2 regions of the Dethiobacter alkaliphilus AHT 1 genome follow, and region 2 is predicted to be linked to the other one. Evidence: a T-box and tRNA genes for the amino acid it is inferred to sense, from the RefSeq annotation. Region 2 holds a T-box; the other holds one or more tRNA genes.

Region 1 (17,702 bases), on a different contig from region 2:
AGATTTTTGATTTCATGGTGCGGGATTTTGCTAAATTTGCGCTGCAGCTTTACGGCAAGCCGGCAACCAACCAGAAGCAGATGGATTATTTGCTGCAGATGATCCACAAACCCAAAACAGATGAGAGCAGATATCATCAGGTCTGGCAAAACCATGTTTATGCTCTAAAAGATGTCTATGAAATGAATCCATAACAAAAAAAATCCTGACCCGTGTGGGCCAGGATATTTTTTGTTTTACATTTCTTCGCCAGTCAGTCTGTAGTAAGAGTTTTCGATCAAAGACTTGGCGTAGGCCGGGTTGTGAATACCCATGCTGCCTTCATAGTTGATTTCATACCAGGTGTAGGCTGCTACGAAAGCTGCCAGGTCAACGTCTTCAACACCCAGGGGCTCACCGTCGGTTTCAAAGACCAGCTGGCCTCTGGCGGAGGACAGGCCTGTAGCACCTGTTGCTTCAAAGATTGCTTCTTGCAGGGTATCCATCATGCCCTGAATCTCATCAAGATAGCCGTTGTAGTTGTAATCTTCCAGGCCGCTGTGGCAGCTGCCGCAGGTCTGGTCGATGTATGCTAGATCCATGGTGAAGTTATGTGCTTTGTAGCCGTCAGCTGTTTCGGGCATATGACAGGCCACGCAGCTGTCGGCCAGGTTGGCGTGTGCGCCGGTGGAGGCATAATCCATGTCGGGATATTCCATGCCGCCCATGCCGGTAAATACTGCGGCGGGGCCGTAGTGCGGATAGGTAAAGCCTGTTGCTTCACCTGCTTCGTATTCGGCAAAAGCTGCCGGAGTGTCTCTTCTGCCGCTGTGGCAGAACATGCAGGCCGCGCCTGTGCCGGCGTTGTCAACGGTGCCGTAGGGCAGCTCTACTGTGCCGCTTTCCATGTAATCCAGGCCTGCGCCGGCATGGCAAGCTTCACAGGTAAGGCCGGTGATATGTTCGGGGAACATGTCCATATCTTCATCGGCTCCGCCCGGGTTCCACTGGTCAGCGAAGTTGATTCCGTTTTTGTTGGCAAAGCCAAAGCCGTCATGACAGGATGCGCAGACAGCGCCGGGCCTGTCGGCAACTCCGGCCATGGCAAACTGCTTACCCGATTCTCTCCACTCTGCGGTGATGGCGTTGGTTGCTTCCAGCAATCCTTCCACTGCAGCGCCGTTGCCATTGCCGTTTACGTCACCATTGTTGTTGTCGTTGTTATTGCCGTTTTCGCCACAGCCTATAACGGCTACTGACAGGGCAAAGGCCAGAATGACTACCAATAACCAATGCTTTTTCATTTTTTGTCTTACCCCCTAATTCATAGAAGTTACTAATACCAGCCACAATTTACTTATCGGACAAACCTCCCTTGCTGCAATGTTCATATGTCCTGGCTGTCGGGGTACATATGTCATTAGATGCGAATTTCGACACATATTTGTAAAACCCCTTCTTGATTTCGACAAAAACTTGCTACATTGTTTAAAAATAAATCGTTAGTCCTATTATAAAAATCGGAAAATTCCTGACTTTTTCGTAAAAATGGAGTTCCTTACAGGGTGAAGGTATGTTAAAATATCTTTGTTGGTCTACAGTTACATACACTTAACTTTCTTCCAAAACTATTAAGGAAGTTTTTTGTTGTTAGAGGGGGATTAAACAAAATGAAAGCAAATGCGCAGGTGGATGGAGATAATAATCTCATCGAGCCGAAACGGGCGCAGAGAAATCTGTCGGTAATGCAGTTGGTGGATGCGGCACTGGCCGGCGAAGAAGGTGTTCTTACATCAACGGGGGCGCTAAGAGCCCTGACCGGAGAGTACACAGGACGTTCACCCAAGGATAAATTCATTGTGGATGAACCGTCCATCCGTTCTCAAATCGACTGGAATAATAATAAAAAGCTGGCTCCCGAATATTTTCAGCGCATCTATGCCATGGTGATGGATTATGTGCGTGAGCATGACATGTACGTATTTGACGGCTTTGCCGGCGCCGATGATAAATACCGCGTTCCCATTCGGGTAATTAACCAGTATGCCTGGCATAATCTTTTTGCGCAGCAGCTGTTTATCTGCCCTACCAATGAAGAGTTGGCAAAACATTGCCCTCAGTTTACCGTGATTGATATCCCGGAGTTAAAAGCCGATCCGGAAGTACACGGCACCAACTCAGAAGCATTTATTATCATCTCGTTTGAAAAGCGGGTGGTGCTCATTGGCGGGACCGAATATGCCGGTGAGATGAAGAAATCGGTATTTTCTGTGCTGAACTGCCTTTTGCCCAGCCAGGGAGTTTTACCCATGCATTGTTCGGCAAATGTGGGTAAAGACGAAGATGTGGCTCTCTTTTTTGGCCTCTCCGGTACAGGCAAGACCACACTGTCGGCGGATCCGGAGCGTTTTCTGGTGGGTGACGACGAGCACGGCTGGTCCGATCGCGGGATTTTTAATTTTGAAGGCGGTTGTTATGCCAAGTGCATTGATTTAAAGGAAGAAAAGGAGCCGCAGATTTGGGGAGCCATTAAGTTTGGTTCTGTACTGGAGAATGTGGCGCTGCATCCGGAAACCAGAGTGGCGGACTACGCCGATTCCAGTATTACGGAAAACACCCGGGCCGCTTACCCCATAGAGCATATTCCCGGGGCGGTGGTTCCCGGTATTGCAGGGCACCCCAATGTAATTGTTTTTCTTACCGCCGATGCTTTCGGTGTGCTGCCTCCGGTGGCCAGGCTGACCAAGGAGCAGGCCATGTACCATTTTCTGTCCGGCTATACTTCAAAACTGGCCGGTACAGAGCGAGGCGTAACCGAACCGGAAGCCACATTTTCCGCCTGTTTCGGCGCACCGTTTTTGCCGCTGTCCCCCGGTGTGTATGCTGAAATGCTGGGTGAAAAGGTGGAGTCCCACAATGCCAGAGTATATCTGGTTAACACCGGCTGGTGCGGCGGGCCGTACGGAGTGGGCAGAAGGATTGATTTGGATTACACACGGGCCATTATTACAGCCATCTTAAACGGCAGTATTGAAGAAAGCGGGTTTACTGCCGATGAAGTATTCAATATTTTGGTGCCGGAAACTGTGGAGGGCGTTCCTGACCGCTTGCTGCAGCCACGGGAAGCATGGGAAAATAAGGAAGAATATGATGCCAGGGCCGCTGATTTGGCCGCCCGCTTTGCTGACAATTTTACCAAGTTTACAGATGTGTCCAAAGAGGTGCGAAGCGCCGGGCCCAAAACAAAATAGCAGCTGAAAATGCCGGCCATCGCCGGCATTTTTCTTCTTATTAACAATCTGTAAATTTCTTTTTTTCCTTTGTGGGGTATGCTAAACATATCTTTTAAAAGGAAGGTGTTTTACATGAGCGGTAAGTGTAATGCAGGCCGGTTGCCGTTGGACGCCGATGTTCCCGGTGCACTGGAAACTGCTACATTTGCGTTGGGATGATTCTGGGGCCCTGATGCCCGGTTCGGGCTCTTAACAGGTGTCTTCCGGACATGTGTGGGGTACGCAGGAGGCAGCAAGAAAAACCCCAGCTATCATAATCTTGGTGACCATACCGAAACCATTCAATTGGAATATGATCCTCGACAGATTACCTATGCCCAGCTCCTTGATATATTTTGGGAAAGCCATAATCCGGCCTTAGCCCGACCCGTTCAGTATACTTCAATTGTTTTTTTTCATAATGAAGAGCAGGCAGCGCTGGCCCGGAAAACTCTGACTGCCAGGGAAGCAAAAAACGGTAAGCTTTATACCACGGTTGTGGCGGCAAGAGAGTTTTATGCTGCAGAAGATTACCATCAAAAGTATTATCTGCAACAATTTGCGCAATTGACAAACGAGCTGCGGGCATGTTACAAAGACTTTGAAATGTTTGTGCGCTCCTCGGTGGCTGCCAGAATCAATGGCTATGTGGCGGGATACGGGACAATGGAGATGCTTGAGGCCGAAATAGACAGATTTGGCCTGACAGATGAGGGCCGGCAAGCCTTGCTGAAGCATGTGGCAAAGCTGGGTTGAATGGTTTGCGCAAAATTGGCAACAATAAGCACTTGAAAAAAGATTCAAAGAGTAGTAGAATATATTATTGTCGAGACAATGTTCCCGACCAATTAAATACGTTATTATGTTTGTACGGAGAGATGGCTGAGTTGGTCGAAGGCGCTCGCCTGGAAAGCGGGTAGACGTTCACGCGTCTCGAGGGTTCGAATCCCTCTCTCTCCGCCATTTTTATTATAAAAAAGTTTGGCCGTGCTAGACGGGGAGGTAGCGGTGCCCTGTACCTGCAACCCGCTATAGCAGGGTTGAATTCCTGCCCCCGGCTCTGGATCTTGGGGTCTGACCCAGGTAAGTGGTGTCGACGACCGGGTCCTGTGCGGCGTAAGCTTGTGAACCCCGTCAGGTCCGGAAGGAAGCAGCGGTAAGCAAGTCCTTGCGGGTGCCACGGGATAGCCTGGTCTGAGCTAACTGCCGGGGTAACGCCTGGGAGAAAGAGTCAAAGGCAGGTGCGCGGCCAGAATTTTGGATTAAAAATCCCACTCACACGAGTGGGATTTTTTGTGTGGACAGAGGGACCCTCTGCGAGGACAGGCAGGTTTATCTGTCCACATTTACTACAACAGGTAATAAATTGGCTTGGGGTGTTTTTGTCCATCTATTGTTGTTATTCGTAGGATTTGGGGATGATATATGCATAACGGCCATGGTAGCCGGGTGTGCACTATGAAGATTGCAGTAGCGAGTATAACCCCATTTGCTTCAGCTCTGTGGAAATGATACAATAAATGGCAGAGAAAAAATCAGGGCTGGAAGAAAGCTTAAAGCTTTTGGGGAAATACTCCAAAATTTTTAAGCGTTTTTTTTGCCCATACCCAGAGGAGGGAACCATGAGAAATTATAAAGAGGTACCTTTATTTAAGGATGTAACTGAAGAACAGTGGCGGGATTGGCGGTGGCAACTAAAAAACAGGCTAACCACCGTTGAAGAACTGCGCCAGGTGGTAGCTCTGACCGAGGCTGAAGAAAGAGGGGTGGCCAGTTGCCTGGATACATTGCGGATGGCTATTACGCCCTACTACGCCATGTTGATGAATCCGGAAGATTCCAACTGTCCTATACGCCTGCAGGCTATTCCCACCGCCACCGAACTGGAAAGTGGTGAGTGTGAGGCGGAGGATCCCTTGTTTGAGGATGTGGATTCACCGGCTCCGGGCCTGACCCACCGGTATCCTGACCGGGTGCTGCTTTTAATAACCGACCAGTGCTCCATGTACTGCCGCCACTGCACGCGACGGCGCATGGCCGGCACAAATGATCAGGCCCTGCCCCGCAGCGACGTGGACAAGGCGCTGGATTATATCCGCAATACCCCGGGAATCCGGGATGTGCTGATTTCCGGCGGCGATGCCCTGTTGATTTCTGATGATTATCTGGATGATATTTTAGGGAAACTGCGGGCCATTGAGCATGTGGAGATTATCCGCATCGGGACCAGAACGCCGGTGGTGCTGCCGCAGCGGGTGACCCCCGAGCTTTGTAATGTCCTGAAAAAACACCATCCATTGTTTATTAATACCCATTTCAATCATCCCACAGAATTAACAGATGAGGCCAAGAAAGCGGTGTCCATGCTGGCCGATGCCGGTATACCGCTGGGGAACCAGTCGGTACTGCTGCGGGGTATTAATGACTGTCCTTACCTTTATAAAGTGTTGGCCCAGCGGCTTTTGATGAACCGGATTCGTCCCTATTATCTGTATCAGTGCGATTTGTCCCCCGGTTTGGAGCACTTTAGAACATCGGTGGCCAAAGGTATTGAGATTATTGAACACCTGCGGGGCCATACTTCCGGCTTGGCTGTGCCCACCTTTGTGGTGGATGCGCCCGGTGGCGGCGGTAAAATTCCTGTCAGTCCGCAGTATATGATTTCCATGTCCGATGAAAAAGTTATTTTGCGCAATTATGAAGGTGTAATTGCTGCTTATACCGAGCCTAAGGAGAAAAGCAGCCCCTGCATGCATTGTGAGAACTGCAGCCGCCTGCTGCCCGGTGCAGACAAGGTGGGTCTGGCCAAGCTGTTTGCCGAGCGGAAAGTGAGTTTGGTTCCCAGGGGTAATATCAGAGAAAAAAGGAGAAACGGTGATGCTAAAAAATCATGATCAACGGCGGAGTCCTTATACCATCCGGCGGGACGGTGAAGGGTACCGCAGCGTACTTCTTGCCGATCCATACAATAGCAGAATGAAGTTAATGTCACACGACGGAAGCACCCGGCTGTCCGCAGAAGCTTTGCTAAAAGGTGCCAAGTCTTTAGGTTACGGCAAGGCCATAGCTTATATTCGTAATGAGGAGCGGCCTGCGTTTAAGGATGCCTTTGTGGAAGAAGGGAAAATTCCCGGCTTCTTTAATGGAGTGGATGCGTACTGTATGTCCGCATATCTTGATTCTACACGAAAAAAGCCCCGCGACAGCGAGAAAGCCGATAAAATTATAAGTATGGCGCTGGCCAAAGAGAAGGCCGGCGGCAAAATAAATCCAAAGTTTTCTTTTCGCCGGGCAACGGCGGCAGACAGTATGTCGCTGGCCAGGCTGTATTACTCGGTTTTTGGGGACTCATATCCCACACCGTTGTCGGATCCGGGCTTTGTCCAGGATGCCATGCAGTCAGGGACGGTATTCTGGCTGGCCACAGACGGCGACACTTTATGCGGTGCCGCATCCCTGGATACAGACCGTGAAATGCGCAATGCGGAGGTCACCGATTGTGCGGTGGATCCGGCCTATCGCGGCCAGGGCCTTTTGGCAGACCTGGTGGTGCAGCTGGAAGATGTGGGAAAAGAGTTGGGTCTTTCCTGCCTCTACAGCTTGTCCCGGGCGCTTCTGCCCGGCATAAATATTGTTCTCTCCGCCGCCGGGTATGAGTACTACGGACGGCTGGTTAATAATTGCCGTATTTGCGGCGGCTACGAGGATATGAATATTTGGCAAAAATTCATTTCAGGCTAAAGGATTTTATGCGCCGACGCTGAATTAGGGAAATAGATAAAAAAGGATACGGGTGGTTAAAATGTATCAGGCGCTATACCGACAGTGGCGGCCGCAGTTTTTTGCCGATATGGTGGGGCAGCAGCATGTGGCCAGAACACTGCAAAATGCTTTGGAGCAGGATAGGCTGGCACATGCGTACCTCTTCTGCGGCCCCCGTGGAACAGGGAAAACCAGTGCGGCTAAAATCCTAGCCAAAGCCATAAACTGTGAAAAAGGTCCGTCCCGTGAACCGTGTAATGAATGTGCGGCCTGCCGGGGCATTCAGGCCGGGCGGGTGATGGACGTGCAGGAAATTGATGCCGCTTCCAACCGCGGCATCGATGAGATACGGGAGCTGCGGGAAAAGGCTCGTTATTCACCGGTGGAAGTCCGCCATAAGGTGTATATTGTTGACGAAGTGCATATGCTGACTCAGGAAGCATTTAATGCGCTTTTGAAGACTTTGGAAGAACCGCCGGGACGGGTTCTGTTTGTGCTGGCTACCACTGAACCTCATAAGTTGCCGGCCACCATCATTTCCCGTTGCCAGCGGCTGGATTTTCACTTAATCGGCATGACCGATATTGCCGAAAGGCTGCGTAGTGTGGTTGACGACAGTGGACGTTCAATCCAGGATGATGCACTTTATCTCATAGCGGAAGAGGCGGCGGGCGGACTTCGGGATGCTTTGTCCCTCTTGGAACAAATTATGGCTTATAGCGAAGGTAATATTAGCGATGAAGATGTCTTGGCTGTCCTGGGTGCCGTGGGCCGAGATGTGTATTACCGGTTTACAGATTCTCTGCTGCGCCGTGATTTGGCGGCGGCGCTGCTTCTTTTGCAGGAAGTGGCCGCCGGCGGTAAGGATTTACACCATTTTACCCGGCAGGCCATCAGTTACTATCGGGATCTGATGGTGGCTCTGACCTGTGGTGATGATGCGGTGGCTCTGGGTATTGCGCCGGACTGGGCGGGCCGGTTACATAAACAGGCCCGGCAGTTGGGTATGGGCACCATCGGCCATATCCTTTCCGAATTACACGGGCTGTTAAACGAGGTGCGCTGGGCTTCGCGCCCCCGCCTGCTGTGGGAGTTGGCCATCTTTCGTATTATGGCGCCGCAGGCAGAAGACCGGCAGCAGGAGCTTCCTGTATCCAAGCCGGCAGATGTTAAGCCGGATAATACCCCTGTGGTTAAAGAAACCCCAGCCCAGAATTCTTTTCCGGAGCAAAAACGGGCGGCAGAGCCCGCAGGGGAAACGGCATCCATTGAGAACCTTCCCAGGTTGTGGCCCCGGGTTTTGGAGCTGGTGCGCAAGGAAAGCGTGAAAACACATGCGCTATTATTGTCGGGAGAGGTGTCTTCCTGCGATGAAAAAGTGCTGGAGCTGCAGTTTTCCGGACCGTTTCATTGTGAAATGATGGAGAGTGCGGAGAACCGCCGGTCTTTGCAAAAGGTACTGAAAAAAGTTTTTGCTGTGGAGCCGGCCATCCGTTGTGTGGTGGGAAAAAACGGCTCACTGCAGCAGCAGCAACCTGAGGAAAAAGACCCTGCCGAACTGATAAGTTCAGCGGTGGAAATTTTTGGCGGACGGGTCATTGATGAGTCCGGCACATAAGGAGGCAAAAAGCAATGTATGGTGGTAACATGGGCAATATGATGAAACAGGTTCAGAAGATGCAAAAGCAAATGGCCAAGATGCAGGAAGAGATTCAGGAAAAGGTGGTTGAAGCCACCAGTGGCGGCGGCATGGTTCGTGTGGAGGTAAATGGCAAAAAAGAAATGGTTAGTCTGACCATTGACCCGGAAGCCGTTGATCCTGAAGATGTGGAGATGCTGCAGGACATGATTTTGGCTGCGGTAAACGAGGGCCTGCGTAAAATGGATGAGTTGAGCGCATCGGAAATGAAGAAGCTAACCGGTGGCATGAATTTGCCCCCAGGGTTATTTTAAAGTGCAGGCGAGGGAACGTTTGTGATTTACCCTGAGCCGATTTCCCGGCTAATAGAGTCCTTGCAGAAACTACCTGGAGTGGGGCCCAAAACGGCCCAGCGGTTTGCCTTATTCCTCCTTTCCCTGCCCAGGGACCAGGTGGTGGCCATTGCCCGTTCTATGGTGGATGCCCGGGACAAGACGCGGTACTGTCGGATTTGCGGAAATTTCAGTGATGATGAAACCTGTACTGTTTGTCGGGATAAGCGGCGTGACAACACGGTTATTTGCGTTGTTCAGGATTCCCGTGACGTGCTGGCCATGGAACGAACCCGGGAGTATAAAGGGCTGTACCATGTACTGGGAGGAGCCATTTCTCCCATGGACGGCATCGGCCCGGAGCAGCTGCGCATGCGTGAGTTGTTGGAGCGCATCAAAAAAGGCCGGGCACGTGAGGTTATTTTGGCCACAAACCCCAATGTGGAGGGAGAGGCCACTGCCTTGTATGTGGCCAGAGTTCTAAAACCGCTGGGGCTGAAGGTGACCCGGATAGCTCATGGCCTGCCGGTGGGTGGAGATTTGGAATACGCAGATGAAGTCACATTGTCCCGTGCTCTGGAAGGGCGCCGGGATGTATAGTTAACAATAAAGAAAAAAGACGGCACAGCCGTCTTTTTTTTGTGCGCCGGCAGAAGGTCCCTCCGGCAAGATCAGAATCGGCAAGAATCTTCCTTCTCAAACAAATGGGACATGCACTCTGCGCCGTCGCTGCTTTTTGCCCAGTCGGCCCTCTCCAGTGTGCATTTACCCTCCTTTTGAAACTTGCAGTCACTATTGCATGTCAGGTCGGGCATTATTTACACACCTCCTATAAATAGTTTCCCAAAAAATGCGCATACTGATGCCGGAAAATGATGTGAATATCAAAAAGCATGAATAGGCATAGGAAAGATATGGTTATCATATAGTTTATTAATACGAAATAATCATTTCTTTCGGGAGGGATTACCGTGACAAGGGCGGAATTGCAAAAGCAGCTTTATATGTTTTGGGAAACTGTGGTGTCCAAGCTTTCCATGTCGGAGGCCGCTGCCACAACTCCACAGGAGAAGGATTTGTTTGATTTGGTAGAGGATGCCCGTCAGGAATGGCAGGCAGCCATGTCCCATTTTAATCAGGTAACAGATCCGGATTTGGTGGATCACGCCATTCATGCCATGGAAGCTGCGGAGAAAAAATACACCTACCTGTTAAAAAAGGCGCGTCGGGAAGGGTATCGTTTGCCGGCTACGCTGGATGCCTTGCGGGAAAGGAGGGCTGCGCGTGCCAACATTTGATTTTAACGTTGCTCTTGCTGTGGTCTTTGGCCTTTTTGTGCTGTATTTTGTAGCCAAAATGCTGGCCGGGCCGGCACTGCTTGTTTTGCGGCTGATCCTGACAGGAGCGGTGGGGGCAGTGGTCCTGTTGGTATTTAACCTGGCGGCAGGTTTATTCAGTCTGTCCATCGGCATCAATGCTGTAACTGCACTGGTGGTGGGCTATATGGGTTTGCCGGGTCTGCTCATGTTGATACTTTTGCAGCGCATGCTGGGGTAGTATTAGAAAATTCTAAACCAATTAAAAGATTCTAAAAGTTATTACAATAAAGCGCGCAATACCTTGACGCTGGGTTGAGGGGAGTGATATAATTCGGGGTGTAGCTGCCCATTTATTCTGAAAAAGGGGACCTGTCGGTCCTTAAAGCAATACATAGACTGACACGGCCCGGATAAATATGGCTCCCGGGCCGTTACTTTCGTCACGAGGGTTTTCTTTTTTTGTGGACAAGCTATTTTTGTACCTACGTACAGCGTAAAGGGGACTTTTTTTTGCGAATAATGGAAGCCTATGTGGGAGAATACGCCAGCGGTAAAAGTGAAAATGCAATAAACCGCGCACTGGAGCTGGTTGGCGGTGAAGAACCGGTAACGTTGGTGGATCTGGATTTGGTGGAGCCGTTTTATACCCTGCGTCCTCTGAAAAAAGAGCTGGAAAAGCAGGGCCTGGAAGTAATTGCCTGGGAAACAAAGGAGGCTTTTGGCCTGGGTGAGGCCGGCTCTGTTATTAAGCCGGAAATGCGCTGGGTTTTAAAAAGGCCTGGCCATGTAATTCTGGATGTGGGCTACGGTGTGGGCGGCAGCCAGGTATTTAATCTGTTGGAAGGTTTTGACCAGTCGGATCTGAAAGTGTTTGCCGTTTTAAATGTTGCCCGGCCCATGACGGCTACGTTGGAAGATATACTGCATTATCTGCAGGGCTTTCCCAAGCTGGATGGTGTCATCAACAACAGCCATCTGGGGGCCGAGACCGATTTGGATATAATCCGTCGGGGCGCCGATATCGTCAGTGATGCGGCAAAGGCTCTGCGCGTTCCCGTAATTGCCACTTCTGCAGAAGAGCGCTTTAAGAGCCAGTTGGGTGAGAAAGACCACCGCGGCAATCCGGTTCGCTATATTAAACGGTTTATGGAAAGAGCGTTTTGGTAGAGTCAGTATTGAAAAGCGCGTTAAGGAAATTGAATAAGCGCGCATTTCTAATAAATAGATAAGATAAGTACTTAGCTTTCAGGAGGTGTGTTGGATGACGGACAAGCCCGTACAGGAGGAAAAAAGAGTTTTCATGACGGGGAATGAGGTCGTGGCTTGGGCAGCTGTGGCCGCGGGGGCCGATATTATGTATGGCTACCCGATCACACCCCAAAACGAAGTCATGCATTACTGGACCAGATTGGCACCGAAGTTTGACAAAAAGTTTTTGCAGACCGAAGATGAACTGTCCGCCGGTTTTGCCACCATTGGTGGAGCACTGGCAGGAAGAAAATCATTTTCGGCCACCGCCGGACCCGGTACCACATTGTTCCAGGAACCGGTTTCCATGGCTGAAATGATGCGGATTCCAATGGTAGTGGTGGTGCAGCAGCGTGGAGGCCCTTCCACAGCAACCGTTATTTACTCCCAGCAGGAAGTAAATATGGTGACCTTTGGCGGAAACGGCGAAGGCTGGCGTGTTGTGTATTCCACCGCAACGCATCAGGAAGTTTATGATTACACCATTAAGTCTTTCAATGTGGCCTGGAAGTACCGCTTCCCCGTATTTTTGCTGGGTGACGGTTATCAGGCGAAAATGCGCGAGCCGGTAACAATGTACAATCCGGAAGACCGCGGCATTGAGCTGGTTGAGGCGGAGGCCACCCTGGGACAGGAAGGTGTGCCCGGCAAGGATCGCCCCGCACGTCATATCCGTAATGCTTATAGTGTGGAAGAGGAACTGTATGAGGCATCGATGCCCATTCAGGAAGAGTGGGAGAAAATGGCCGAAGAGATTACCGAGTGGGAAGAAGAAAACATCGAAGATGCAGATGTGGTTATAATTTCCCACGGTGTGGTAAGCCGTGCCGCAATTGCCGCCATGAACCGGCTGCGGGAAAAAGGCGTTAAAGTAGGTTATTTCCGCCCCATTACACTGCGTCCTTTCCCGAATCAGCAGCTCCGTGAAGTGGCAAAGAAGTGCAGCAACTTCCTTTTGGTTGAATCTGCGCTAGGACAGTTGGCACGTTTGGTAAAAGATGCGTTGTTTAATATTCCCGTTGAAAACTTTGATACAATTTATAAGCCGGGTGTCGGCATTACCGCCGAAGAACTTGTGGAACATATCCAGAAAACCCGGTAGAAAGGTGGGAGAGAAATGGCTGAACGTTTGGCAATGCCCAAATCCTGGCACTTGGAGTCCAAGCCGCATAAATTCTGCCCCGGCTGCGGACACGGTATTGTGCTGAAGATTTTGGGTGAAGTAATAGACGAATTGGAAATCCAGGACCGGATGGTATTTGGTGTAGATATCGGCTGTTCCCTGCTCGCCTGGGATTTCTTTGATGTGGATACCGTTCAGACACACCACGGACGGACAAACCCGGTAATGGTAGGGCTTAAGCGGGCCAATCCCGAACTGCTGCCCATAGCTTATATGGGTGACGGCGGCGGTTACGCCATTGGTTCACAGCATTTGGTTAACTCTGCGTTCCGTAACGAGAAGATTATGGCTATTGTGGTCAATAACTGTAACTACGGGATGACCGGCGGACAAATGTCCCCCACCACTCTTCCCGGCCAAAAAACGGAGACCTCGCCATATGGGCGTGATCCCAAAGAAACAGGTAACCCCACCCTGGGGCCGGAAATGGTGGCGGCCATTGCTTCTCCCGGCGCCTATGTGGCCCGGGCTACCGTTTCCAACACCAAGCAGTTAAAGCGGTTTATGAAGAAAGCCGTTGAAAACCAAATCGCTGGTAACGGCTTCTCCTTCCTGGAAGTTATCTCCAGTTGTCCGACCAACTGGCGCACCAATGCGAAGCAGACCTGGGCTTTCATGGAAGAGGACATGGCCAACTACTTCAAAACGGGCGAACTCCGGACACCGGATGAAAACAAGGAGGGGTAGACGATGGCCAGACTGGTAAAAATCGCAATTGCAGGTGAAGGCGGCCAGGGCGTACAGGCTATTGGCGACATCCTGGCGGAAGCGGGTAATGAGGAAGGCAAGGAAGCATTATATATTCCCAACTTTGGTATTGAACAGCGCGGCGGGGTTTCCGTGGCCTTTGTGCAGATTTCTGAAGAGCAAATCGGCTCACCTAAGTTTAAGCACGGTGATATTGTAATTGCTCTCAGTGAGCGGGCCGTGGCCAGGACCATGCAGTACGTGACCAAAGATACTCTGTTTGTGTATGACAGTTCTTTGATTGCACCTCCTGAGGTGGATGATGAGGCGGTGGGTGTGCAGACCTACGATACCGTAGCTCCCGAGGCTATGGCCGACTCCGGCAGTGAGCAGCCTAAGTCGGGTCAGGTGGAACTGCCCCAACATGCCAAACAGGTAGTGGGTATTCCGGCCACCGATATTGCCCAACAGGAGCTCCATCCCCGGGTTTTCAATATGATTATTCTGGGAGCCACAGTGCGGGCTGCCGGTACAGATGTGGTGGACATTGAAACCATTAAGAAAGCGCTGGAATCAAAGCTGGGCAAAAAGTTCGAAGATAATCCCAAGCTGCGCGAGCTAAATTACAATGCGCTGCAAAAGGGCATTGAGCTTGTGGAAAAAGCGCTGCAGGAGGAGGGGAAGTAATGGCTGAGAAAAAATTCCGAAACCTGCGCTACGAGGGCCCCAAAGGCATGTTTAACGTTTCGCCCGACCTGTGCAAAGGCTGCGGCCTTTGTAAGGAAAAGTGTCCCACCGATGTGCTGGACTGGGCAAAAGAGTTGGGCGTGTACGGCACTCCCATTATGGGGCCTGCTCGCCTGGAGCAGTGTATTGCCTGTGGCATCTGTGAGATGGTCTGCCCCGATGCGGCCATTCTCATTGAGAAGTTTGACAAGAAAAAGGCAGCTAATAAGTAATAGTTTGTTTTCTGTGCGGCCGGGCTTTGTGCCCGGCCGCTTTGCCATTATTTAAAACAATGGACCCCTTTTATGCAGGTACGTTATATGGTACAATATTGGTTATACTCTTAACGAAAGAAGTGTAGCCAGTGACCTGGAAAAAAGGGGATTTGGTTGTTGTTGTGGTGGTTTTGCTGGTAGCATTTGGGCTTATTGGCCTGCAGGCTATGCCTGCAGCTTCGGGTAACCGTTTTTTGCGAGTGGAGCTGGACGGCGAAATACTTGATGAAATTCCCATCAACGAAGACGGTGATGACACTATTATTGTCGAGTTTCCCGCCGGTGAGGCGGAGGTGGAAATTGTGGCAGGCCGGGTTCGGGTGCTGCCCATGCCTAATGATATCTGTCCGTTGGGCATCTGTTCGTCTGTTGGTTGGGTGGAGCGCTCCGGCGATGCCATTGTCTGTTTACCAAATCGTCTGATTCTGACGGTGGTGGGCGGAGAAGCCAATGAGCTATGGGATTCCCTTGACGGAGTAACAAAGTAGATGAAGCATGATAAAGAATGGATTTTGGTCAGCGCTTGCCTTTTGGGGGTTAACGCCAAGTATAATGCCGGTAACAACCGCAACGCCGCTGTGCTGGCTCTAAGCGGGGAGTTAAATTTGCTCCCTGTCTGCCCTGAGCAGTTGGGAGGTTTGCCCACGCCGCGGCCTGCGGCGGAAATCAGTGGCGGAGCGGGTGAGCAGGTTCTGCAGGGCAGAGCCCGGGTGTGTACCGCCGCCGGCCAGGACAGGTCCGAAGCTTTTTTGCGCGGTGCCCGGGAAACGCTATCATTAGCTGAGCTCTATGGCGTACGGGCGGCAATATTTAAGGCTCGCAGCCCATCTTGTGGTTGCGGCAGGGTTTATGACGGTTCGTTTGCTGGAACCCTGCAGCCAGGAGACGGAGTTACGACGGCGTTGCTGAAGCAAAAGGGAATTTCTGTCTTTACCGAAGAAGAGGTGTTCAGGCTGCAAGAATGGAAGCAAATTAAGGACAGTTGACACCTGTCCTGATTTTTGTTACGATTAAGCAAATTTTACAAGAAAAGGGGACGATTAAGATGTTTCCGGAAAAATTCAGGAAAGAGGGCATAACCTTTGACGATGTTTTGCTCATACCGTCAAAGTCCCAAGTTCTCCCCTCGGATGTGGATGTTACCACTCAGTTAACTAAAAATATCCGGTTAAACATACCTTTAATGAGTGCGGGTATGGATACCGTAACCGAAAGCCGTATGGCCATCGCCATGGCCCGGGAAGGCGGCGTTGGTGTAATTCATAAAAACATGTCGGTGGAGTTTCAGGCTGCGGAAGTGGACAAGGTTAAACGCTCCGAGCATGGGGTAATCACCAATCCTTTTCATCTGTCCCCTGAGCACCAGATCCATGATGCGGCGGCGCTTATGGAGCGATACCGTATTTCCGGTGTGCCTATTACGGTAGAGGGTAAGCTGGTGGGCATTATCACCAACCGTGACTTGCGGTTTGAAACAAATTATGATCGCCTGATTAAAGATGTGATGACCAAGGACAGGCTGGTGGTGGCGCCGGTGGGAACCACGCTGCAGCAGGCTCAGGAGATTCTGCAGCAGCACAAGGTGGAAAAGCTGCCCATTGTGGATGATGATTTCATGCTCAAAGGCCTGATTACCATTAAAGATATTGAAAAGGCCATTCAGTACCCCCGGTCGGCCAAGGATGCCAATGGCCGGTTGCTGGCAGCAGCTTCGGTGGGAGTATCCCATGATACCATGGAGCGGACAAAGGCGCTGGTTGAGGCCGGTGTGGATGTGCTGGTAATTGACACCGCTCATGGCCATTCCGCCGGAGTTTTAAAAACCGTAAACACCATAAAGAATACATATCCTGAGGTTAACGTGGTGGCAGGCAACGTGGCCACCGGTAGCGGAACCAAGGATTTGATTGAGGCCGGTGCCGATGCGGTTAAAGTGGGTGTGGGTCCCGGTTCCATCTGCACTACCCGTGTGGTGGCCGGCATCGGGGTGCCGCAGATTACTGCTATTTACGATGCAGCTAATGCAGCGGCAGCCTACGGAGTTCCCATTGTGGCCGACGGCGGCATTAAATTCTCCGGTGACATTACCAAAGCCATCGGAGCCGGCGCCGATGTGATTATGGTGGGCAGTCTGTTTGCCGGTGCCGAGGAAAGCCCCGGGGAAATCGAAATTTTCCAGGGTAGAAGCTATAAAGTCTATCGCGGTATGGGTTCCCTGTCTGCCATGAAAGACGGCAGTAAAGACCGCTATTTCCAGGAAAACGAGCAGAAGTTGGTGCCGGAAGGAATTGAAGGCCGTGTTCCTTATCGCGGCACCATCGGCGATACCGTTTATCAGTTGATTGGCGGCCTGCGGGCAGGCATGGGCTACTGCGGCGTTAAAAATGTTGAAGAATTAAAAACCAAAACTGAATTTATGCGCATCACCAGCGCCAGCCTGCGGGAAAACCATCCCCATGATGTGCATATTACCAAGGAAGCTCCCAATTACAGCTTATCCTGATTTCTTTTCTCCTTTTGAGAGGTTCATGCATAAAATATCAGCAGAAGTGAAATAATAAATGTTCGAACCTTGGTAAAAGGAGCGAAGCGGCATGAAACCTGAAATTTGTCTGTTTTGCACAAAAGAAACAGCAGAAGGCCTGCATATTTTCCAGGCCGTTATTTGCCGAGAGTGTGAAGGAACCCTTATACGCACCGACACCACGCACCCGCGTTACCCTGAATACGTGGAGAAGCTAAAGCGGATATGGCCCGCCTGTGAAGCGGGATATTGACAAGTGCTAAAAAACGCCGGGCTGAGCCCGGCGTTTTTGTTGCCTTTTTGGCGGGATTTTTTGTTAAAGACAGGTAATTGCTGTTTTTTGTGGAAGAATAACAACGTTATGGAGCAAAATCAACTGCCGCTCTGGCAAGCACTACAAAAGCATACGGCAAAGAAGCAGGCCTGGCTGCACGTACCGGGCCATGGCGGAGGTCCGGGCCTGCCTCCGGAAGTCCGGGAAAGGCTGGGCTCTGTTGCCCGCTACGACCTGACCGAGCTTTCCGGCCTGGATGATCTGTTTGCCCCACGGGAGGCGATATTTCAGGCGCAGCAGCTGGCTGCGGAACTGTGGCAGGCAGAAGAGTCGTTCTTTCTGGTAAACGGCAGCAGTGCCGGTGTACAGGCCATGCTAATGGCCACCTGTGGTCGCGGGGACATTGTTTTGGTGCCGCGAAACGCTCATGGTTCTTTTTATCATGGATTAATCCTCTGTGGCGCAACACCCCGTTTCCTGCC
Region 2 (5,085 bases):
TAGCGCTGATGCAGCCTTTTAACAAATTCATGGACTAAAGCAAACTGCTTGACAAATTCATTAGCCCGTAGGATTACTATAAAGTTAATGCTTGACTCGCCGAAAGAACGGTATAGTATTAACGGATCAAAATCCTTTTGGGCCCCTTCCACTTCCTGTATGGTCTGACGCGCCACATCAAGAGTTACTTCTTCAACTTTTTCCAAATCACTGGCGTAATTGACCCCAACTTCAACCAGCACCGACATCTCTTTACTCGGCAGATTAAAATTGGTTATACGGTTTGCCGCTACTTTTGAGTTCGGAATTATCAACATATTGTTTGCCATGGCACGGATGGTGGTGTTGCGCCATGTCAGATCGGCAACATACCCTTCCTCTCCGCTTTCCAGTTGTATATAGTCTCCCAGACGTATCTGCCGTGACGCCAAAATCTGCAATCCGGCAAACAGATTAGAGAGCGTGTCCTGTAAGGCCAGGGCCAAAGCCAACCCGCCCACACCAAGCGCGGTCAGAATCGGAACAACCGAAATTCCCAGTGTATTTAGAGCCACCAAACCACCAATGACGAAAATAACGGTACGGGTTACGTTGAACAAAAGCGTGGTAGAGGGCAGAACACCCTCCACGCTGCTGGTGTAGCGACTCAGGGCCGTTGTAACCACATTGGAGACAAACAGAGTCAATGATAATGTAATGGAAATGGCCACCAGCACCTGCAGCGCCCCCGACGCCGCCTCCGAAACCTGCTGTTGGAGCGGCGCATACAACAAAGCAAAATAGAGCCCGGCGGCAGTAAACCAGAACGTTGTGAATCCCCTCAAGGCCTTTAGCAAAGAGGTCCTGCCTTCTTTTTCATCCTGCTTCGCTTTTGCCAGCATCCTTCCCAATAGCAGCGTATCAATCAATAGCCCAAGAAGAAAACCTCCGGCTAAGATGCCGATGGCTAACAGTAAGCTGCTGTCCACCGTTTCAAAAACTTCGGCTATTTCTATTTCAAACACTTCAGTTATATCTATTGCAAACACCCCGTTTAAATCTTCTGGCTGCATAGATGTTACTGTGTAAGATTACTTGCCGATGTAGTCGCTTTTCAGGCCGGGCATATACGGGCGCAGCGGTTCAGGAATCAGAACGGTGCCGTCTTCCTGCTGGTAGTTCTCCAGAATAGCGGCCACAGTGCGGCCCACGGCAACACCGGAACCGTTTAACGTATGCACAAATTCCGCTTTGCCTCCCTGGGCGGGGCGGAAACGAATGCCGGCACGGCGGGCCTGGAAATCGCCGAAGTTACTGCAGGAAGAGATTTCTCTGTAGGTGTTGTAGGCAGGCAGCCAAACCTCCAGATCATATTTTTTTGCCGCCGCAAAGCCCAAATCTGCGGTGCACATTAACATGGTCTGGTAGGGCAGTCCCAGTCTTTTTAATATTTCTTCCGCATTGGCGGTGAGAGTCTCCAACTCCTGCATGGAGTCTTGAGGTCGGGCAAATTTAACCAGTTCCACCTTGTTGAACTGGTGCTGGCGAATCAGTCCGCGGGTATCGCGGCCATGGGCCCCTGCCTCTGCGCGAAAACACGCGCTATAGGCCACGTAGTGTTTGGGCAGGTCTTCTTCTGTAAAAATCTCTTCCCGATGCAGGTTGGTCACCGGCACTTCGGCGGTGGGAATCAAAAAATAATCGGTGTCGGCTACCCTGAAGGCATCTTCTTCAAATTTAGGCAGCTGGCCTGTGCCCACCATGCTCTCGCGGTGCACCATAAACGGTGGGAAGATTTCCGTATAGCCATGCTCTGTGATGTGAAGATCAAGCATGAAGTTAATTAATGCCCGCTCCAGTTGTGCTCCCTGGCCTTTGTAGAATGCAAAGCGGGTACCGGTCACTTTACCGGCCCGTTCAAAATCTATAATATCCAGGTTGGCTGCGATATCCCAGTGGGGCTTTGCTTCAAAATCAAAAGTGGTTGGTTCGCCAAAATGGCGCACCGCCACGTTTTCCTCCTCCGTCTGGCCCACCGGCACATCTTTGTGGGGAATATTAGGCAGGGTAAGCAGAATCTGCTGCAGTTCATCATCCACATTGCGCACATCGTTATCCATTTCTTTAATTTTTTGCGATACGGCACGCATTTCTTCAATGACACCGGAAGCATCTTCACCGGAGCGCTTCATCTGTGCTACCTGCTCCGAGACCTTATTTCGCTTCTGCTTTAACTGCTCCACTTCATGCAAAAGACTGCGGCGTTTTTCATCCACTTCAGCAAATTGATCGATGGCCGCTTCCTCTCCCTTATCATCAAGGGCTTTTCGGACCACATCCAGATTATCCCGGACAAACTTTAAATCCAGCATTTTTTACCTCCTTTATGTTTCGTGACAAACACAAAAATAACTCCTCCCTGCAGGGACGAGTTTTCTCGCGGTACCACCCTGGTTGACCAAAAATATTGGCCCCCTCAATGTGCGCAACATGCACCACGGGACGGGTTAATCCCCGCCCACCTCCAGGTCGGAATTCACCTGCCGTGTTCCCGGTTTGCACCAACCACCGGTTCTCTGAAAACATGCAGTCAGGCTACTTTTACCTTTCATCGGCTATTTCCATATGATGTATTAATAGTATACCCGCGTTTTTGGAAAAATGCAAGTTAGGAAGAATTCTTTGTGTTATAATAAAATCCAGCATTTTAGACGGGGTGAAAATATAATGATTGCTTTCTTTGTTACTTTTTTGGCAATATTATTGGCCGAGCTGGGTGATAAATCGCAGTTGGTTACACTGACCCTTTCCACCCGTTTCCCGCCTCGGCAGGTGGTAGCCGGCGCCTTGGGGGCTTTGGCGGCCCTTACCGCCCTGGCGGCAGCTTTGGGGGATTTTATGGCTGATCTTCTGCCGGAAACCACCATCCTGATTGCCAGCGCCCTGTTCTTTTTTGCCGTGGGAACCTGGATGGTGTTCAGACAGGAAACTCCCGACGGAGAAGTGGAGGAGCCCCGGCATGGGGTGGCTACCCAGACATTTGCCATGATTTTTCTGGCAGAGTTGGGTGATAAAACACAATTAACGGTAATTGCTCTGACCGCTGCTTACGGAACGCCCATTCCCGTATTCCTGGGAGCTATGGCAGCTCAGTTTGTTAACCACGGGGCGGCGGCGTATCTGGGGTCCCGCTACCTCACCCGGCTGCCGGGCCGGACAATAAAAATTGTCAGCGCTGCTTTATTCTTCTTCTTTGGCGCCGCCATGCTGTATAGTGCAATATTTTAAGAAAAATACGCTTGTTGAAGCTACCTTAGCAGCTTAGCAAACTGCGTTAAAATTTAAAACAAAGAACTCCTGCCTCTTTTGACAGGAGTTCTTATTAATTGTATGTGCTACATTTCTTCCGGTGCTTCAATCCCCAACAGATACAGGCCGTTTACCAGGACCTGACGCACGGCATCAATTAAAGCCAGCCGGGCATTGCGGATATCATCTTCCGCATTTAGAACAGGACACTGATGATAAAAACGGTTAAAGGCGGCGGCTAAATCCAGCAGATAACGGGCCAAAACCGATGGCTTTAAAGTATCTGCAGCCCGGGCAATGGCATCGGAGAAGCGGGCGATGGTCCCCAACACCAGCTGTTCTTCGTCGGAAACCAGCAGGGTGGCATCAAAAGGAGCAGGCCACGCTGCCGCTTTGCGCAGGATACTGCAGATGCGGGCGTGGGAGTATTGGATGTAGGGAGCTGTTTCTCCGGAAAAATCCAACACCTTGTCCCAGTCAAACTCTATGTTTTTTACCCGGTCGTTACTTAAGTCGCCAAATATAACCGCACCTATCCCCACCTTTTTAGCCACTTCATACTTGTTTTCCAATTGGGGGTTCTTTTCCTGAATAATCTGGTGCGCCAGCTCGGTGGCCCGGTTTAATACATCCTCCAAAAAGATCAGTGTACCCTGACGGGTGGACATCTTACCTTCTTTAAAGCGAATCAGGCCAAAGGGTACATGAGTACAGTTTTCGGCCCATTCATAGCCCAGCTTTTTTAAAACGGCAAAAACCTGCTGAAAATGCAGGGCTTGATCAGCACCCACCACATACAGCATTTTGGAGAAGTCATGCATCTGGTGCCGATAAATTGCGGCACACAAATCCCTGGTGGCATACAGGGTGGCGCCATCCTGCTTGCGCAACAGACAGGGTGGCATGTTGCTGTCTTCCAGGTTAACTATTAAGGCACCTTCAGAGACTTCCGTCAGGCCTTTTGTTTCCACTTCCCGGACCGTGTCATCCAGCATTTCGTTATAGTAACTCTCGCCCTGATAGGAATCAAAATGAACACCAAGGATGTTGTAGATCCTCTTGAATTCCGCCAGGCTCAGGTCGCGAAACCGCTGCCATAGCTGACGCGCCTGTTCATCGCCGTCTTCCAGCTTTTTAAACCAGGCGCGGGCTTCTTCATCCAGAGCCGGTTTTTCTTCCGCTTCCCGGTGAAAACGGACATAAAGCTCATAAAGATAGGTGATGGGATCCTCCTCCAGGCGGGTATCGTCACCCCATTTAAGATAGGCCACAATCAGCTTTCCAAACTGCGTGCCCCAGTCACCCAGGTGGTTAATTCCCACACTTTTATATCCCAATGCTTCATGGATGCGGTACAGAGAGTTGCCAATAACAGTGGAGCGCAGATGGCCCACTCCAAAGGGTTTGGCAATATTAGGTGCGGAAAAGTCAATGACTACGGTCTGGCCGCTGCCGGACTTGCGTTGGCCGAATTTTTCCCTCTCTGTCTGCACTTCATCCAGGGTAAGCTGGGCCAGCATTTTTCGGTCACAGAAAAAATTAATATAAGGGCCGCGTGCTTCCACCCGGTCAAACAACTCACTTGCCGGCAGTTTTTCCGCCAATTCCGCGGCAATTTTGGGCGGTGCATTTCTTAATTCTTTGGCCAGCTTAAAGCAGGGAAAAGCAAAATCGCCCATTTCCGGGGTAGGCGGCGTTTCCAGGTCATTGGCTATTTGCTGCTTGTCCAACGGTAGCTGCTCAGACAGCAACCGAACAATTTCTTTGCGGAACATTTCCATAAAAAAAAGACCTCTT

The links. A T-box is a leader RNA that pairs with one kind of tRNA and senses whether it is charged. The one in region 2 lies ahead of serS (serine--tRNA ligase), so its partner is inferred to be a tRNA-Ser.
Region 1: it encodes a tRNA-Ser, which carries the amino acid that the T-box ahead of serS (serine--tRNA ligase) is inferred to sense. The anticodon was not compared.

Annotation. Positions count from the first base shown of each region.
Region 1 is NZ_ACJM01000015.1:11,189-28,890, forward strand. Features, by position in the region: gene DEALDRAFT_RS12505 (acyl-CoA dehydrogenase) at 1-194, shown strand, start outside; gene DEALDRAFT_RS12510 (ammonia-forming cytochrome c nitrite reductase subunit c552) at 237-1,283, opposite strand; gene pckA (phosphoenolpyruvate carboxykinase (ATP)) at 1,650-3,230, shown strand; partial or broken gene DEALDRAFT_RS17580 (peptide-methionine (S)-S-oxide reductase MsrA) at 3,444-3,800, shown strand; gene DEALDRAFT_RS17585 (hypothetical protein) at 3,858-4,007, shown strand; tRNA gene DEALDRAFT_RS12525 (tRNA-Ser) at 4,124-4,214, shown strand; RNA gene ffs (signal recognition particle sRNA large type) at 4,237-4,500, shown strand; gene kamA (lysine 2,3-aminomutase) at 4,874-6,145, shown strand; gene ablB (putative beta-lysine N-acetyltransferase) at 6,129-6,992, shown strand; gene dnaX (DNA polymerase III subunit gamma/tau) at 7,054-8,631, shown strand; gene DEALDRAFT_RS12545 (YbaB/EbfC family nucleoid-associated protein) at 8,646-8,966, shown strand; gene recR (recombination mediator RecR) at 8,988-9,584, shown strand; gene DEALDRAFT_RS16570 (DUF2508 family protein) at 9,956-10,282, shown strand; gene DEALDRAFT_RS12560 (pro-sigmaK processing inhibitor BofA family protein) at 10,269-10,541, shown strand; gene DEALDRAFT_RS12565 (hypothetical protein) at 10,823-11,470, shown strand; gene DEALDRAFT_RS12570 (transketolase C-terminal domain-containing protein) at 11,565-12,653, shown strand; gene DEALDRAFT_RS12575 (thiamine pyrophosphate-dependent enzyme) at 12,669-13,421, shown strand; gene DEALDRAFT_RS12580 (2-oxoacid:acceptor oxidoreductase family protein) at 13,425-14,108, shown strand; gene DEALDRAFT_RS12585 (4Fe-4S dicluster domain-containing protein) at 14,108-14,380, shown strand; gene DEALDRAFT_RS12590 (NusG domain II-containing protein) at 14,512-14,910, shown strand; gene DEALDRAFT_RS12595 (DUF523 domain-containing protein) at 14,911-15,408, shown strand; gene guaB (IMP dehydrogenase) at 15,468-16,925, shown strand; gene DEALDRAFT_RS12605 (sigma factor G inhibitor Gin) at 17,017-17,199, shown strand; gene DEALDRAFT_RS12610 (aminotransferase class I/II-fold pyridoxal phosphate-dependent enzyme) at 17,308-17,702, shown strand, end outside.
Region 2 is NZ_ACJM01000022.1:10-5,094, reverse strand. Features, by position in the region: gene DEALDRAFT_RS14330 (mechanosensitive ion channel family protein) at 1-1,052, opposite strand, end outside; gene serS (serine--tRNA ligase) at 1,071-2,351, opposite strand; T-box leader at 2,400-2,600, opposite strand; gene DEALDRAFT_RS14320 (TMEM165/GDT1 family protein) at 2,707-3,267, shown strand; gene argS (arginine--tRNA ligase) at 3,375-5,069, opposite strand.